DNA from 2 places in the Clostridium omnivorum genome. Region 1 is predicted to be linked to the other one. Evidence: riboswitches for the same ligand, from Rfam matches in the RefSeq annotation. Region 1 holds a riboswitch; the other holds the start of a gene.
The links. Region 1 has a riboswitch for lysine ahead of kal (3-aminobutyryl-CoA ammonia lyase). Riboswitches for the same ligand answer to the same signal wherever they lie in the genome.

Region 1 (7,564 bases):
GCTTCCGTAATAGCTGGTGATGCAGAGGTCTTTCTGCTTAATGCTCCATCAACCAGTACTAAGTCTACTCTATAATCTAGAAGCTCAGCACATATAGACTGCATATAAGCATTTATAGAAGGCCCTCCCAGTTCTACGTAGCCATCACTAAGTGCTTTTGCAATAATTACTTCTCCCATAGGAGTGTGTATCCCAGTGCTATTTATTATCTCTTTTGTAATATCACTGCTAAAAAGGCATTGTTTTGCCGTGGCAATTAATGTACCTCTTTCCACATAAATCTTAGGCTTTTTTGTTAAGGTAACTCTGTCCTTATCCTCACCATCTCTACCAATGGAGGTGAGACCAAGAGAAAGCTTTCCCCTGGCCTCTTTTAAAATATAATTAAGAACAGTAGTCTTACCTACATTTTTATCCATTCCAATTATGGATACTGTTTTATATGGCCTTATTTTATCTAATATATCTATCTTTGCCATATGTTTTACCTCTTTATATATATTAACTGAACCCACCAATCAAAATAAAATATCCCCTAATAAATGCTTACACCGAAGCAACTTGGTGTTTGGACTTTTCTCTTTGTTTTCTCTCTAGTCCTTCTGGTTCCAGTGACAATTGTTGACCATTTAAAAGTCCTGAAACTCCTACTTTTTTAACACTTACTTCCCCTCTGCAAACCTCACAGTTACATCCAGGAGTATAGTTTTCTGGCTCTGAATAAGTCGTTATTACTCCTTCAAAGTTTCTTAATATTATTTTGTTTGCTCCTTGTGATATAACATAGTTCGGCATAACTGGAGTTTTACCGCCACCTCCAGGTGCATCAACTACAAAGGTTGGTACGCAGAAGCCTGAAGTATGTCCTCTTAGACCTTCTATTATTTCAATTCCCTTTGCTACAGGTGTTCTAAAGTGGCTTAGTCCCATAGAAAGGTCACATTGATAAATGTAATAAGGTCTTACTCTTATTTTTACTAGTTCATTTACTAGCTTTTTCATTACATGCACACAGTCGTTTACTCCCCTTAGTAAAACTGACTGGTTTCCAAGAGGTATTCCAGCATTAGCTAACAACTCACAAGCTCTTTTCGAGTCCTCTGTTATTTCGTTTGTATGGTTGAAGTGAGTATTAAGCCAAATTGGATGATACTTCTTAAGCATGTTAACTAAGTCCTCAGTTATTCTTTGAGGCATAACTACAGGAGTTCTTGAACCTATTCTTACTATTTCCACGTGTGGAATTTCTCTAAGTCTTTTAATTATATACTCTAGCTTATCATCTGATAAAAGAAGTGGATCTCCTCCGGAAATCAAAACATCTCTTATAACTGGAGTCTTAGCTATATAATCTATAGCATTATCTATTTGTTTCATTGGAAGTGATGAATCATGCTGTCCTGCAAATCTTCTTCTTGTGCAATGTCTGCAATACATAGAACATTGATCAGTAACAAGAAGTAATGCCCTATCAGGATATCTGTGAGTTAACCCAGGTACAGGAGAATCCCCATCCTCATGTAGTGGGTCAGCTGCCTCACAGCTAGACTTGTGCAGCTCTAGCGCCGTTGGTATTGCTTGTTTTCTCACTGGATCATGAGGATCGTTAATATCTATAAGTGATAGATAATATGGAGTTATAGCCATTCTTAAGCTTTGAAGGCACTTAACTACACCCTCCTCTTCCTCCTTGGTAAGTGGAATATACTTTTTCAAATCTTCAACTGTCTCTATTCTATTCCTTACTTGCCACTTCCAGTCATTCCACTGCTCATCAGGCACATCCTTGAACAGCTCGAATCTTCTATTAACTTTCATTTTTGAACCCCCTGTATTCCACTTTGCACAGAAGGATTATACTTCCTTCTGCCTCCATGGATAAACATTAATTAAATCCCATTTCTCAAATCAATTAAACATATAATTATTAAACATATAATTCTTCAAAAACTTTTCTAAGCTTTTCATTTTCTCTTAATTCTGAAAGAGTAATTTCAGCATGATCTTTTGTATAACCATTACCTATTATCATATTTACATCCTTACCAACACCTTCTGCTCCAAGGGCTGCCTTTGTGAAGCTAGTAGCCATTGAGAAGAAGTAAACTGTACCATCATCCTTAACTGGAAGTATGCAAGCCATTTCTGTATTTTGGATGTTAACGCAGCTAATAGAGATATCAACTTCTTTTCCATTATTAGCTTCTAGTGTCTTATTTAAAACCTCAACTGGTCTTTGAGCATCTGCTAGAATAACTTCATGACATAGTCCAAGTTCTTTAAGCTTAGCTGCTTGTTCTTGTTTTCTTACTAGTCCTATAACTTTTCCAGTTGGTCCTACTCTCTTCATTGCTTCGTAGCAGCATAACATACCTGATTTTCCTGCTGCACCAAGAATTAATACGCTTTGTCCTGGCTTAACAAGCTTAGCTGTTTGAGCTGGTGCTCCTGCTACATCTAGAGCTGCTAATGCTAGGTTTTCAGTCATATCACTTGGAAGCTTAGCATATATTCCACTTTCAAATAGTATAGCTTGACCTTTTATATCTACTCTGTCTATGTTAGTCTTAACATCTACTATTTCGTCTATCTTTAATGGAGTTAAGGAAAGTGAAACTAGAGAAGCTATTTTGTCTCCAACCTTAAGGTCTCTATCCTTTAGGTCCTCTCCTATTTTAGCTATTGTTCCTATGAACATTCCGCCTGATCCTGTTACAGGATTTTGCATCTTTCCTCTTTCACCAACTATTTCTAGTATTTGTGACTTAATTTTTTCTATATCTCCATCTGCAGTCTTTTTAAGTTGAGTAAAGCTAGCTGAGTCAATATTAAGTGATTGAACATCTACTAATATTTCATTGCTGTAGATCTCCATATCGTTTGATATTTTTTGAGCTGCTTGAGTTAGAACTCCTTGTGGTTCAATTACTCTGTGTGTACCATATTTACATCCTTTTTTCATAATAAAATCCTCCCCATCATCCTTTATTTTTTATACATCCATAACTTTAATTTGTTCTGGTATAATCAAATCAGCTTCTGTCACTGATTTAACTTCATCAATTGTAGTGTCTTTGTTTATTTCTCTTAGCACTAAGCCTTCCTTAGTAACCTCAAGAACGCAAAGCTCTGTAACTATTAAATCTACCTCTGCCTTTGCAGTTAGCGGCAGTTTACACTTTTTAAGAATTTTTGGTTCTCCCTTTCCTGTATGCTGCATAGCTACTATTACCCTTTTAGCTCCAGTAACTAAATCCATTGCTCCACCCATTCCAGGTACCATCTTTCCTGGTATAATCCAGTTTGCCAGATTTCCTTCTTGGTCTACTTCTAAAGCACCAAGCACAGTAATGTCAACGTGTCCTCCTCTAATAAGTGCAAAGGATACTGAGCTGTCAAAGTAAGCTCCGTGGGGTAGAATTGTTACATACTGTCCCCCAGCGTTTGTTATATCAACATCCTCTTCTCCTGCCTCACTTGCAGGTCCCATTCCTACCATCCCATTTTCCGATTGAAAGGTAACAGACATTCCTTCTGGTACATAATTTGCAACCATAGTTGGGAGTCCTATTCCTAGGTTTACTAGCTGGCCATCTCTTAGTTCTTGAGCAACTCTTTTTGCTATAATTTGCTTTGCAAGCTTGCTATCTGTAATCATATTAATCAATCCCCTCTATGATATAATCAACTAATACTCCTGGAGTTATAACATAGTCTGGGTTTAGCTCACCAGCTTTTACAAGCTTTTCAGCTTCCACTACAACCTTATCTCCAGCCATTGCAATTATAGGATTAAAGTTTCTTGTAGTTCCCTTGTAAAATACATTTCCAAAGTCGTCTACAATAGTTCCTTTGATTATAGATAAATCAGCCCTTAAAGGAAGCTCTAACAGATATTCTTTGCCATTTATAGTCAGCTTTTGCTTTCCTTCCTCTACCACAGTTCCAACCCCTGTTGGAGTCAAAACCCCTCCAAGTCCAGAGCCGCCTGCTCTAATTCTTTCAATTAAGGTTCCCTGTGGAACTAATTCAACCTCCATTAAGCCCTCATTCATAAGTCTTCCAGTTTCTGAATTTGTTCCTATATGGGATGCTATAACTTTTTTAACTTGTTTGTTAACAACAAGTCTACCTATGCCCTTATCAACATAACTTGTATCATTGGCAATAATTGTTAAATCCTTAACGTTCATTGCTATAAGCAAATCGATTATTTTATGAGGAGTACCACAGCCTAAAAAGCCACCTATCATTATAGTCATTCCATCCTTAAATAAGGGCTTTAGCTCCTCTGGCATTACTACCTTATTCATTTACCCCAACCCCCTAATATAATTTCACCCACATATTTATTTTTTAAGACCTAATATTTCTCTAGCTTCTGCTGGAGTTGCTATTTCTCTTCCAAGCTCCTTAGCAAGTCTTACTACCTTTTCTACCATCTCTCCATTTGACTTTGCAGGAACACCTTTAGAAATGTAAACGTTGTCTTCAAATCCTACTCTAACATGCCCACCGGACACTATAGACATGGCTGCAACTTGAAATTGATTTCTTCCTATTCCCGATACGGTAAAGGTACTTCCTTCAGGTATACTCCCCATTAAGAAGTCAAAATCTCTTAGTGTTGCACTGATTCCTCCATTAACTCCCATTACGAAGTTAAAATGCATTGGTGCTTTTATAAAACCCTTCTTTTGAAGTCTTATTGCTGAGTCTATCATTCCTTTGTCAAATACTTCTACTTCAGGCTTTATCCCAAGTTCAATCATCTTTTGGCCAAATTCTTTAATAGCATTTTCTGTGTTTACAAATATTTCGTCTCCTCCAAAGTTACAAGTCCCGCAATCAAGAGTAGCCATTTCAGGGTGTAAATATATTGGCTGAAGTCTTTCCTCGTTGCTCATTCCCACTGCTCCACCTGTAGAAGGTTGAATTATAACATCAGGGCATCTTCTTTTTATCTCTTCTATACAAAGTCTAAATCTTTCTTTATCTTGAGTTGGAGTACCATCATCTTGTCTTACATGAAGGTGTATAATACTTGCACCTGCTCTGTAAGCGGCTTCTGCTTCTCTGCCTATTTCTTCTACAGTATATGGTACAGCCGGATTGTGTTCCTTTGTAACTTCTGCACCACATATAGCTGCTGTTATTATTAGCTTATCCATGAAATTCCCCCATTTCCTATAGTTTTTACTTTCTTTGCTTATCCTTTGGTACTACGCAAGTTCCACTGGCTCTGCAAACTACTATTGGTGTTTCTAGTACATCACAAGCTGAATCATTGATATCAGGTCTAGGAATAATAACCTTTCTAGCTTCAAAAACCATTTTTCTTGAGCTATTACCACACTCAACAATTTCACCATCTGCTTCTATGTAGTCACCTGCAAATACTGGAGCTAAAAATTCTACATTGTCATAAGCTCTAAAAAGCCCTTCATCTCCATCATTTCTTATAAGTAACTCTGTGGCTACATCTCCAAATAGTTGAAGCATTCTTGCGCCATCAACTAAGTTACCACCATAGTGAGCATCATGTGCGCTCATTCTCATTCTAATTAGTGCTTTCAAATCCTCTCCCCCTTGCATATTTAATATTTTTTATATTTTATCTTGCATAAGCTTATGCAAAATAAAAAAGCACTGAAAGGTTTTCAGTGCTTAATTGGACACGTTTGAAAGAGCCATCATTCATTTGATAGCCATTCATGCAATGAAAATCTTTATTCTCATCACATAAATAGCTCTCCATGAATGAATTTTCATGGCAAGGATAAGGGTAGTTTCCTTTATCCCCAAGAGCAGGTTCAAGAACAAACCTGTTCTTTCGGCAGACAAATCCTTCGCTCTTAGTCTTAAAGGTTCTTCTTCTTAACACCTAAGAACTACACATTTGCTTGCGCCTCTATTTATGTATTATATGTGATTTTTTTCTAATAAATCCTAACTTTATTATATTCTAACTATACTATGTTGTCAATATATACTGAAAATTTATTAAATTACATATATTCCGCCTTTTCTATATATTCACGTTGATTTTTCATTCATTTTGTCATTATGAGGCTTTAATAATCCGTTTATTGAATTGACTCATTATTAACAATAAGGTTATAATAAGGATGGTATTAAAAATACGAAGATTAAAAAGGAACTTGGATGAATAACTACCACTTTCCTAAAAAATAATATACATAAGAAGGGATGATAAGTATGACTATATACGAAGAATCTTTAAAATTCCACGAAGAAAAAAGAGGTAAGTTAGAAATAGTATCAAGAGTACCAGTAAATACTTCACAAGACTTAAGTTTGGCTTATACTCCTGGAGTTGCTCAACCTTGTCTTGAAATTGAAAAAAATCCTGATTTAGCTTATGTTTATACTAGAAAATGGAACACAATTGCAGTAGTATCTGATGGAACTGCAGTATTAGGACTTGGAGATATCGGTCCATTAGGCTCACTTCCAGTAATGGAAGGAAAATCTGTACTATTCAAAACTTTTGGAGATGTAGATGCATTTCCTATAGTTCTTGATACAAAGGATGCAGATGAAATAGTTGAAACAGTAGTTAGAATTGCCCCAGGTCTTGGTGGAATAAACCTAGAAGATATATCAGCACCAAGATGCTTTGAAATTGAAAGAAAATTAAAAGAAAGACTTGATATACCTGTATTCCATGATGATCAACACGGTACAGCTGTTGTTACTTTAGCTGGTCTTATAAACGCACTAAAGATTGTTAACAAAAAGCTTGAAGACTTAAAGATTGTAACAAACGGAGCAGGTGCTGCTGGAGTTGCTATAACAAAGCTTCTTCTATCCTCAGGTGTAAAAGATATTACTATGTGCGATAGAAAAGGTGCTATATATGAAGGCCGCGGCGGTCTTGATGTATCAAAGGAAGAAATTGCAAAAATAACAAACTTAAATAAAACTGCCGGCTCTCTTGCTGATGCGCTGAAGGGTGCAGATGTATTTATAGGAGTTTCAGCTCCTGGTACAGTAACTGAGGAAATGGTTAAAGCTATGAATAAAGATGCTATAATCTTTGCTATGGCTAACCCAACACCAGAAATATTCCCTGAAGATGCTAAGAAGGCAGGAGCAAGAGTTATTGGTACAGGAAGATCTGACTTCCCAAATCAAGTAAACAACGTACTTGCTTTCCCTGGAATATTCAGAGGAGCTCTAGATGTAAGAGCTAGAGAAATCAATGAAGAAATGAAGGTTGCCGCAGCTTATGCTATAGCAAACTCAATTCCTGAAAATGAATTAAATGAAGATTATATAATACCAAAATCTTTCAACAAGGAAGTTCAAAGCAAAGTTGCTGACGCAGTAAGAGAAGCAGCTAGAAAGAGCGGAGTAGCTAGACTATAATTTTCAAGTAAATTTAATATTTATATAAATATTTATCATTAATAAAACTTAGGCTGTTGACAATGTCAGCAGCCTTTTATATTTTCATGCTATAAAAGTTTTTCTTTTCAAAGCTTTCAAGTCGTTGACACTAAAAATAGTTAGCATTAAACTTATATTAATTATTGTTCAA
Region 2 (7,564 bases), 1.2 Mb from region 1:
TCTACATATTTCAATGAACTCCATCTGTTATCCCTAATTCCATGAACTAGAATTACAGTGTTTTTTGTATGTTTAGGATTATAAATATAAGTTCCATTGAGTTTATAGCCATATTTTGATTCAATACTCATATCCTCTTTCAGATAACTATAAAATTTTATATCGTCAAAGGTATATTTATATATATTATACACTGCTGACACGCTGGCAGTTTCTAACTTATAGGATTCTTTGTAAAGTGTATTACCTACATATATGCCCACAGAGTTAACTGCGATAAAAATTATAATAACTATAGACCAAATAATTTTCTTCTTCATATAACCCTCCTTTAATAGAGTGTTTATAATATTATAGCATTTATACTTATTTATTGTAGTGGAAGTATTATGAAAAGTGCTCAAAAGGATATGAAACCTTTATTATTCCCACATAGTAGTATAACATAAAATAGGATAAATATTTTATGTTATTATAAAAATCTTTGATATTAATATTATACAAAAAAGAGAAGCTATGGTTACAAAGCTTCTCTTTTAATAAATTAATAATATTATTTTTTTATTATTTTGTATTAATATTTATACTTCCATTATCATTATTAATATTAAATTCAATATCAGAATTGCCAATGCTGGAATTAACATTACTCTCATTAACAGTCTTTTTTACAGGAAGATCAAAGTCATTTTTTATACTTCCCATTTTTGTATGAAGAATGAATTTCCCTTGCTGCTCTCTAGGAACTCTTAGAGTTACTGAACCAAATTTACTCTCTATGCTTACATTTTTTGATATAATTTGGTTGTTTTCAAAAGTAACACTTCCATTATTATTAGAAAGCTTTACTTTTCCACCAGCATTTTTTAGTTGAATTGTGCCAAACTTGTTTGTAGAAGTAACATCCCCTCCGATAGCTTCTAGGGTTACTTTACCATTTTCTCCGTAAGCCTCTGTACTGTTTTTAACATCCTTTACAGTTATAGAACCAAATTTATTTTCAGTATACAAGGAACCATCTATATTAGTAATATTAATGCTTCCATTTTTGTTTATTACTTTAGTATCTCCTTTTATTGAGTCTACAGCAATTGAGCCAAATTCATTGGTTACTTCAAGTGCTCCTGTAACATTTTTAACTGAAATTGATCCATTCTTATCATAAATAGTTGTTTTTCCAGATACTGAATTAACATCTATTTTTCCAAATTCATTTTTTAAATCTAATGCTATATTTTCTGGTACTCTAATAACTAGATTGATATTTTTCACATTAGCTTTTCCTTTATCTAAAGCGTTGAAATTAGTAGTAATCTTAACTGGATTATTGTCAGTTACTTCAACTAGTGAATTGTAAATTGATTTTGCATAGTCTACATCATTGGTGTTAAGCTTGATTTCAGCATCCAGTTCTATATTATTGCTAGAGCTTTTGCCAACCTCAATTGTACCAAATTGATTTTCAACAACTAGCGTATTTTTGCCATTAGCATTAATTGTTAAGTTCTTCTTGAAGCTTTCCTCATACCTGTAATTGTTTATTGAAAAAGGTATACCTGAGAAATTTATGTGACTATTAATTTTAGTTAATGTAAAAGCTCCTGTACAGTACAAGATAATTAAAATGATAGCAAATATACTAAAACCATCAAATCTAATTTTTGAATCTTCACCTTTTACTATTACTCCGCTTAAAAGTAATTCAATACCTAATAAAATTATTGCTATTGGCCACCAGCTAAGTACTTGTGTTACTGTTATTATTCCTGAGGTTCTTGCTATAAAGAAAGCTGAACCAAGAACTATAAGTAAAAGTCCCAGAGTAAGGGTACCTACTCTCCATCTTCTCATTCTTTAACCCCCTATTTACATAATTATTAATATTTTTTACTTCCTAGTAATAATTTAATCCCTAAAGCAACAAAGATTAATGAAACTAAACCTGTTTGAAGATAATTTCTTACGTTCCAGCTTATTAATGTGTCAAGAATAGGAAATACAATTTTATCAATTAAAGCTATACATCCAACAGCAATTAAAATGATTCCTAAAAATTTGCTAGTATTTTGCGACGAATTACTTTTAGAGTTAAGCCAAGTTATAATATCAAGATCTTTATCTTCAGGCGGTATTTCAGATTTTGCCTTTTCTCTTACGTCAAACATTGCATAAAACCATATGATTGGTATAATAATCCCAAAGAATCCTATGTGTAGCCAATCATTTAAAAAAATAGTTAAAAAGAAAAGCGCCATTATTTGGATTCCCTGTTTTTGAAGCCCCAAGTACATATGTCCAGCCCCTGGTAAAATTGAAAAAAACATTGCAGTTGATTTTTGATTTCTCACTAAAAACATCCCCTTTATTAATTAACTGATTATGTAATAATTGTATTACACAATCCTTAAGAAAAAGTACAATAAAATCTTAAGAAAGTCTTAACAAAAATCTCAAATTAATGAATTATGTTAATGTTTTATCAGTGACTTAATAATATCATATCTCATTTTTTTGCACATTTAAACACTTTGTGTAAAATTTTAATAATTTTGGAATATAAATAATATGTAATAGATTACTCACATATAATGAATAACGCAGGAAGGTTTTACTCTATGGTTAATGATGGTAATAAAGCTGGACAGGTTTGTTAAAAAAAGATAAAATAATCATAGTTAGATGCGTTTAAGCTTATAAGAGTATAGTAAAGGTGGGGGAAAATGGATAATTTAGCTGCATTCATCATAGGTGCTCTTCAAATAACACTGCTAGATCTTACTTTGTGTGGGGATAATATCGGAGTAATTGCTTTAGCAACTAGAAATCTTTCTGATAAATTTGCTAAAAAGGCAAGTTTTTTTGGAATTATGGGGGCTATACTGCTAAGAATTATTTTTGCATGCGCTATTACTCTAATTTTAAATATACAGTGGATTCCGATAAAATTACTTGGTGGTCTGCTGCTTGTTAAAATTACTTGGGATTTCATAAAACCTCAGGAGGAGCCCTTGCACAGAAGTGAGGTTGATTCCGCAAGTAGATTTTGGGATGCAGTTAAGGTTATTATAATAGCAGATATAAGTATGAGCCTAGATAATGTGCTAGCTATAGCTGGAGCTGCTAATGGAAATGTATTACTTATAGTATTTGGTATATTGCTTAATGTACCTATAATATTCTTTGGAAGTCAGTTTGTGGCAAATCTAATGAAAAGGCATCCTATAGTTATTTATGTGGGTGGAGCAATATTAGCTCATACTTCTTTTAATATGATCTTAGAAGATAATTTAACAAAAAGGTTTTTAGTTTTACCACAAAGTTTTAATGTGATTTTTCCACTTATCATGGCAATTCTAGTGCTTTTGTATGGCTATATATATTTAAATTTTATGCAAAAAACACAAAAGATAAAAGCTAAAAGAAAACATATTTCTTGAAATAACATATTTCTTATATTAATTTTAATATTATATATAAGAAATAGGTTTGGAGGAAAAGATGGGGAAAAGGAATATGGATAATATTGATAAAGATAATTTGTGCAGTAATGATGCTTCAAATACTAGGCCCAATGAAAACTGTGCTAATGATGATATAAACCGTAGTGATGCTGAAAGTGAGTTTCAGGAACCATTTATAATTGAAGAGAGTGTGAAACAAATAAATCAGGGTAAAAAGCAACCACAGGAAAGTGTACCCATCGAGAAAGCTAGTACTGCTAATCAAACACAACAAGCTCAGCAAGCACAACCAAGTCAGAATACAATAAATGATAATATAAGTAGTGCTGCCAATCTTCTTGAAAATCTTAATACTATAAAGGAAGATATTATAAAGCTTCCATTAAATCCTGCAGAAAAGGATTATATGGATGTATATGTATTTCCTCTATTGAATGTCTTACTTGATCTAAGCACTACTTCTTTAAATCTATCGAGTACAACCTCAAAATTGGCAGTATCCTATGTGACCACTCCGAAGATTTCTAAGCTAAAAGATACAGAACATATGGTATATGATATAAATGATAAATGTGAAGATGTATACAAAGTATTAAAGCAGAGAATTAATTTTGTTTTAAAGTGCATAGATAAATGTGAAAAGTAATCCTTTTGATTTCGTCAATGGGATTATTTTTTTATTTAAAATAATTATTATGTAAAAGAATATGATTAAATTACTTTGTTTTCACAAATAATATCAATAGGGTGCTTACAGTTTGCACAATATTTCCACTGAAAGGAGAAAGGAAAATGACACAATATTATATGCAATGTGGTCATACAGCAAGCTCCTATGATGAAAACAATAATCCAATTTGTGCACTTTGTACTGGTTCTCATGATGGATATAACCAAGTTTTTCATCCAAGATGGGAAGGACGACAAGCTCAGTGTATTTATTGTGATAACACTACTGAAAGCAGTGTAGATCTACCATATTTTGCATATCAGCCACAACAAAATGCAGATAGTTATTACTGCGGATGCAAAGATTGGATGTAAAAAAATTTTAATTAATGTTCCAAAATCCCCTCTATGAGAATATAAATAATAAGGAGGGGGTTTTATGGATTCCTTTTATAGAGAAGATATATCTAATTTTATTCACAGTAAATGTAGAGTAACTGAAGAGGAACTTTTAGAAAAGTTTAAAGATTTAACCTTAGAGGAATTAAGAAAAGAATTGTATATATTAGAGTTTATTGTGGATAAACCAGAAATATATTATATTGACGGAAAGTATATAAGCAAGCACTGCAAGCACCTAGAAACATAATGTATAAATATAGACACAGTATAATTAGTATTTAAGCACTAATTATACTGTGTCTTAGTTTTTGTTATTATTTATTTTAAGTGTTTAAATTCTTAAAAATCTCTTTGGACTTTACAATAAATATAAGCATTGCTATAGAGAATATTGCAAAGAAGCCTTCAACAAACCATATATTATTAAGTATATGTACTTGAGCAAGGCCCGCCGGGAAGTCCATTACTGCATGTGCTATAATTGCAATTAATAGATATATAGGCTTTTTAGACTTTACTGAATAGATCACTATTAAAGAAAAACCTAAGTGAGCTATTATAGCAAACAATCTTTCAAATGCACCTAAAGAAGTTAAAGCAGGAGTGGCGCTTATGAGAGAGCTTTTTATTGCAGCAATTGTTGCTGCAGGTGCTTTACCACTCAATGTTTTTTCAAAAAGCCCAGCGTTGATGAGTTTTGCATAAAAAATATAAGTTAAGTTACCAAAGCATGCCAGTAATATGGCCTCTATACCTCCGTGACCAATTCCAAATGCTATACCATCCTTCCACTCTGTTTCTTTCTTCATAAATAGTTTCATTATAATATATCTTCCAACCTCTTCAAAAACACCAGCAGCTAATGCGCCATAAATAGCAAATAGTAGAGGCGCAGTTATCAAATTGTTATTCATTACAAACACATGCATGAGTTTTTCTAAGATTTGTGAAAAAACTATAAAGGTTAGTACGCCAAGTATAACTGGTTTAACGGATATCTTATCTTTTAATTTGAAAAAGATAAATAAACCAATTGGAAATAGCAAGGAAAAGATAGCTGCAAAGGCCATCATATAGATGACAGAATTACTTACCATTGTATTTTACCCCCCAAAAAATTAATAACATTATATTTTTACCTATATTTAAAGCTTATAAAGTATAATTCCTTTTTATGTATTTAAACTATGTTATGATAATTATACTATAAAATATTAGAAGTATGTGAATGTATAAAATAATTTTTATATTGATACATATGCTAAGAAATGTATAAAAAATACATGATTTTCTGTTTTATGCATAAATATTTAATTAACCCTTGACTAAACTAAAGTTCTAGTGCATAATAATAAACGAAAAGAATGAGTAAATAACCAAGGTAGAGGTGCGATACTTATTAGTACTGTTGTGAAGTTAAGCGCGTTGAAGCAGCAGGAAAGGAAATATCGCCGAAGCGTACAGTAAATGCTTTAATACTGTATAGCTGGTTTTGCATAGAATATGTGCATAACTGTCACAAGTTTTCTTGTGGAGAGCTATCATTCAAATAGATTTAGGTCGTTTGTTTTTAATGCGATTTAAAGCCTTGAGTGTACGCGCTCAAGGCTTTTTTATACTCTCGCTGGTAATTTACTTATCGGAAAAAACTGATAAGGAGGACGTAACTATGGAACAAAATACAAAATTAAAGAAGGATATAGGGCTTGTAATTGCCACAGCTCTAGTAGCTGGAAATATGATGGGATCGGGTATATTTATGTTGCCTGCAACTTTGGCGGACAAGTCAGGACCAGGAGCAACTATGTTTGCATGGATAGTTACAGCGCTTGGGTCAATATTTTTAGCATTATCCTTTGCTAGACTAGGAACAAAGGTACCAAAGACTGGAGGACCTTATGAATACTCAAAGCTTGCCTTCGGAGATTTCATGGGTTTTATGAGTGCATGGTTATATTGGAATGGATCATGGATAGGTAATGCTGCAGTAGTAATAGCAGTATCTAGTTATGCAGGAAAGCTAATACCTGCCATAGGAAATAGCCAATTAGGAGCATTTTTATTTGCGTCAATAGTACTATGGATATTCACTATAATAAACATATTTGGAGTTAGAAAAGCAGGTAAGATTCAGACAACAATAACATTCTTTGAATTAGGACTATTTTTATTATTTATAATTGTAGCTGCACTACACTTCAATGTATCAAACTTATTACCACTATTCCCTGCTGAAAAAGGACTAGGCACAATGCCAAGTGCTGCTACTTCAACACTTTGGGCATTTGTTGGTCTTGAAAGCGCATCTATAGCAGCAGGTGAAATTAAGAATCCTGAAAAGAACGTAGCAAAGAGTACTATCATCGGAATCATAATTGTTGCTGTTATGTATATGGCAATTAATTTCTTTGCAATGGGTGCAATGCCAAATGGAGCACTTGCTAAGAGCAGCGCACCATTAGCAGATATTTTATCTCAATATTTTGGTTCTGGAATTACAAACTTTATAACTATTGGTGCTGTAATCAGTATTCTAGGAACTACAGTTGGATGGCTTCTATCTACAGCTCGTGTAGCATATGCAGCAGGAAAGGATGGAATGTTCCCTGAATTCTTTGCAAAGGTTCATCCAAAATATAATACACCTTATGTAGCTATAATTATAGGATCTGTATTAGTTAATGTACTTTTATTATTGAACTATAATAAAACCACAAATGCAGCTTTTAACTTTATAATACTATTAGCAACACTATCTTTCTTGCCAATATATGCAATGACTTCGGCAGCAGATATGATACTAATAGTTAAAAAGGAAAAGAATTTCAACTTGTGGAATTTTATAAAGAATTCTTTTATACCACTTGTAGGATTTCTATATGCATGCTGGACAATCTATGGTTCAGGTGCAGAAACAGTAATGTATGGATTCCTTCTAATGCTAGCTGGGGTACCATTCTATATTTATATGACCTTAAAGAATAAAGAGAGATGTGATTCAATAAGAAATTTTGATAAGATTGCTTAATAGT

Region 2: it holds a riboswitch for lysine, as region 1 does, so the genes downstream of both, bsdE14_RS15145 (APC family permease) here and kal (3-aminobutyryl-CoA ammonia lyase) in region 1, are expected to answer to the same signal.

The regions. Positions count from the first base shown of each region.
Region 1 covers NZ_BRXR01000001.1:1,978,119-1,985,682, forward strand. The annotation lists gene kamB (lysine 5,6-aminomutase reactivase subunit KamB) at 1-479, opposite strand, end outside; gene kamA (lysine 2,3-aminomutase) at 547-1,818, opposite strand; gene kdd (L-erythro-3,5-diaminohexanoate dehydrogenase) at 1,928-2,962, opposite strand; gene bsdE14_RS09405 (CoA transferase subunit B) at 2,993-3,658, opposite strand; gene atoD (acetate CoA-transferase subunit alpha) at 3,660-4,313, opposite strand; gene kce (3-keto-5-aminohexanoate cleavage enzyme) at 4,350-5,171, opposite strand; gene kal (3-aminobutyryl-CoA ammonia lyase) at 5,197-5,577, opposite strand; lysine riboswitch at 5,740-5,922, opposite strand; gene bsdE14_RS09425 (NAD(P)-dependent malic enzyme) at 6,220-7,392, shown strand.
Region 2 covers NZ_BRXR01000001.1:3,199,294-3,206,857, forward strand. The annotation lists gene bsdE14_RS15105 (alpha/beta hydrolase) at 1-320, opposite strand, end outside; gene bsdE14_RS15110 (DUF4097 family beta strand repeat-containing protein) at 565-1,851, opposite strand; gene bsdE14_RS15115 (hypothetical protein) at 1,878-2,348, opposite strand; gene bsdE14_RS15120 (TerC family protein) at 2,721-3,437, shown strand; gene bsdE14_RS15125 (hypothetical protein) at 3,499-4,107, shown strand; gene bsdE14_RS15130 (hypothetical protein) at 4,254-4,505, shown strand; gene bsdE14_RS15135 (hypothetical protein) at 4,570-4,779, shown strand; gene bsdE14_RS15140 (YhfC family intramembrane metalloprotease) at 4,856-5,629, opposite strand; lysine riboswitch at 5,907-6,081, shown strand; gene bsdE14_RS15145 (APC family permease) at 6,202-7,560, shown strand.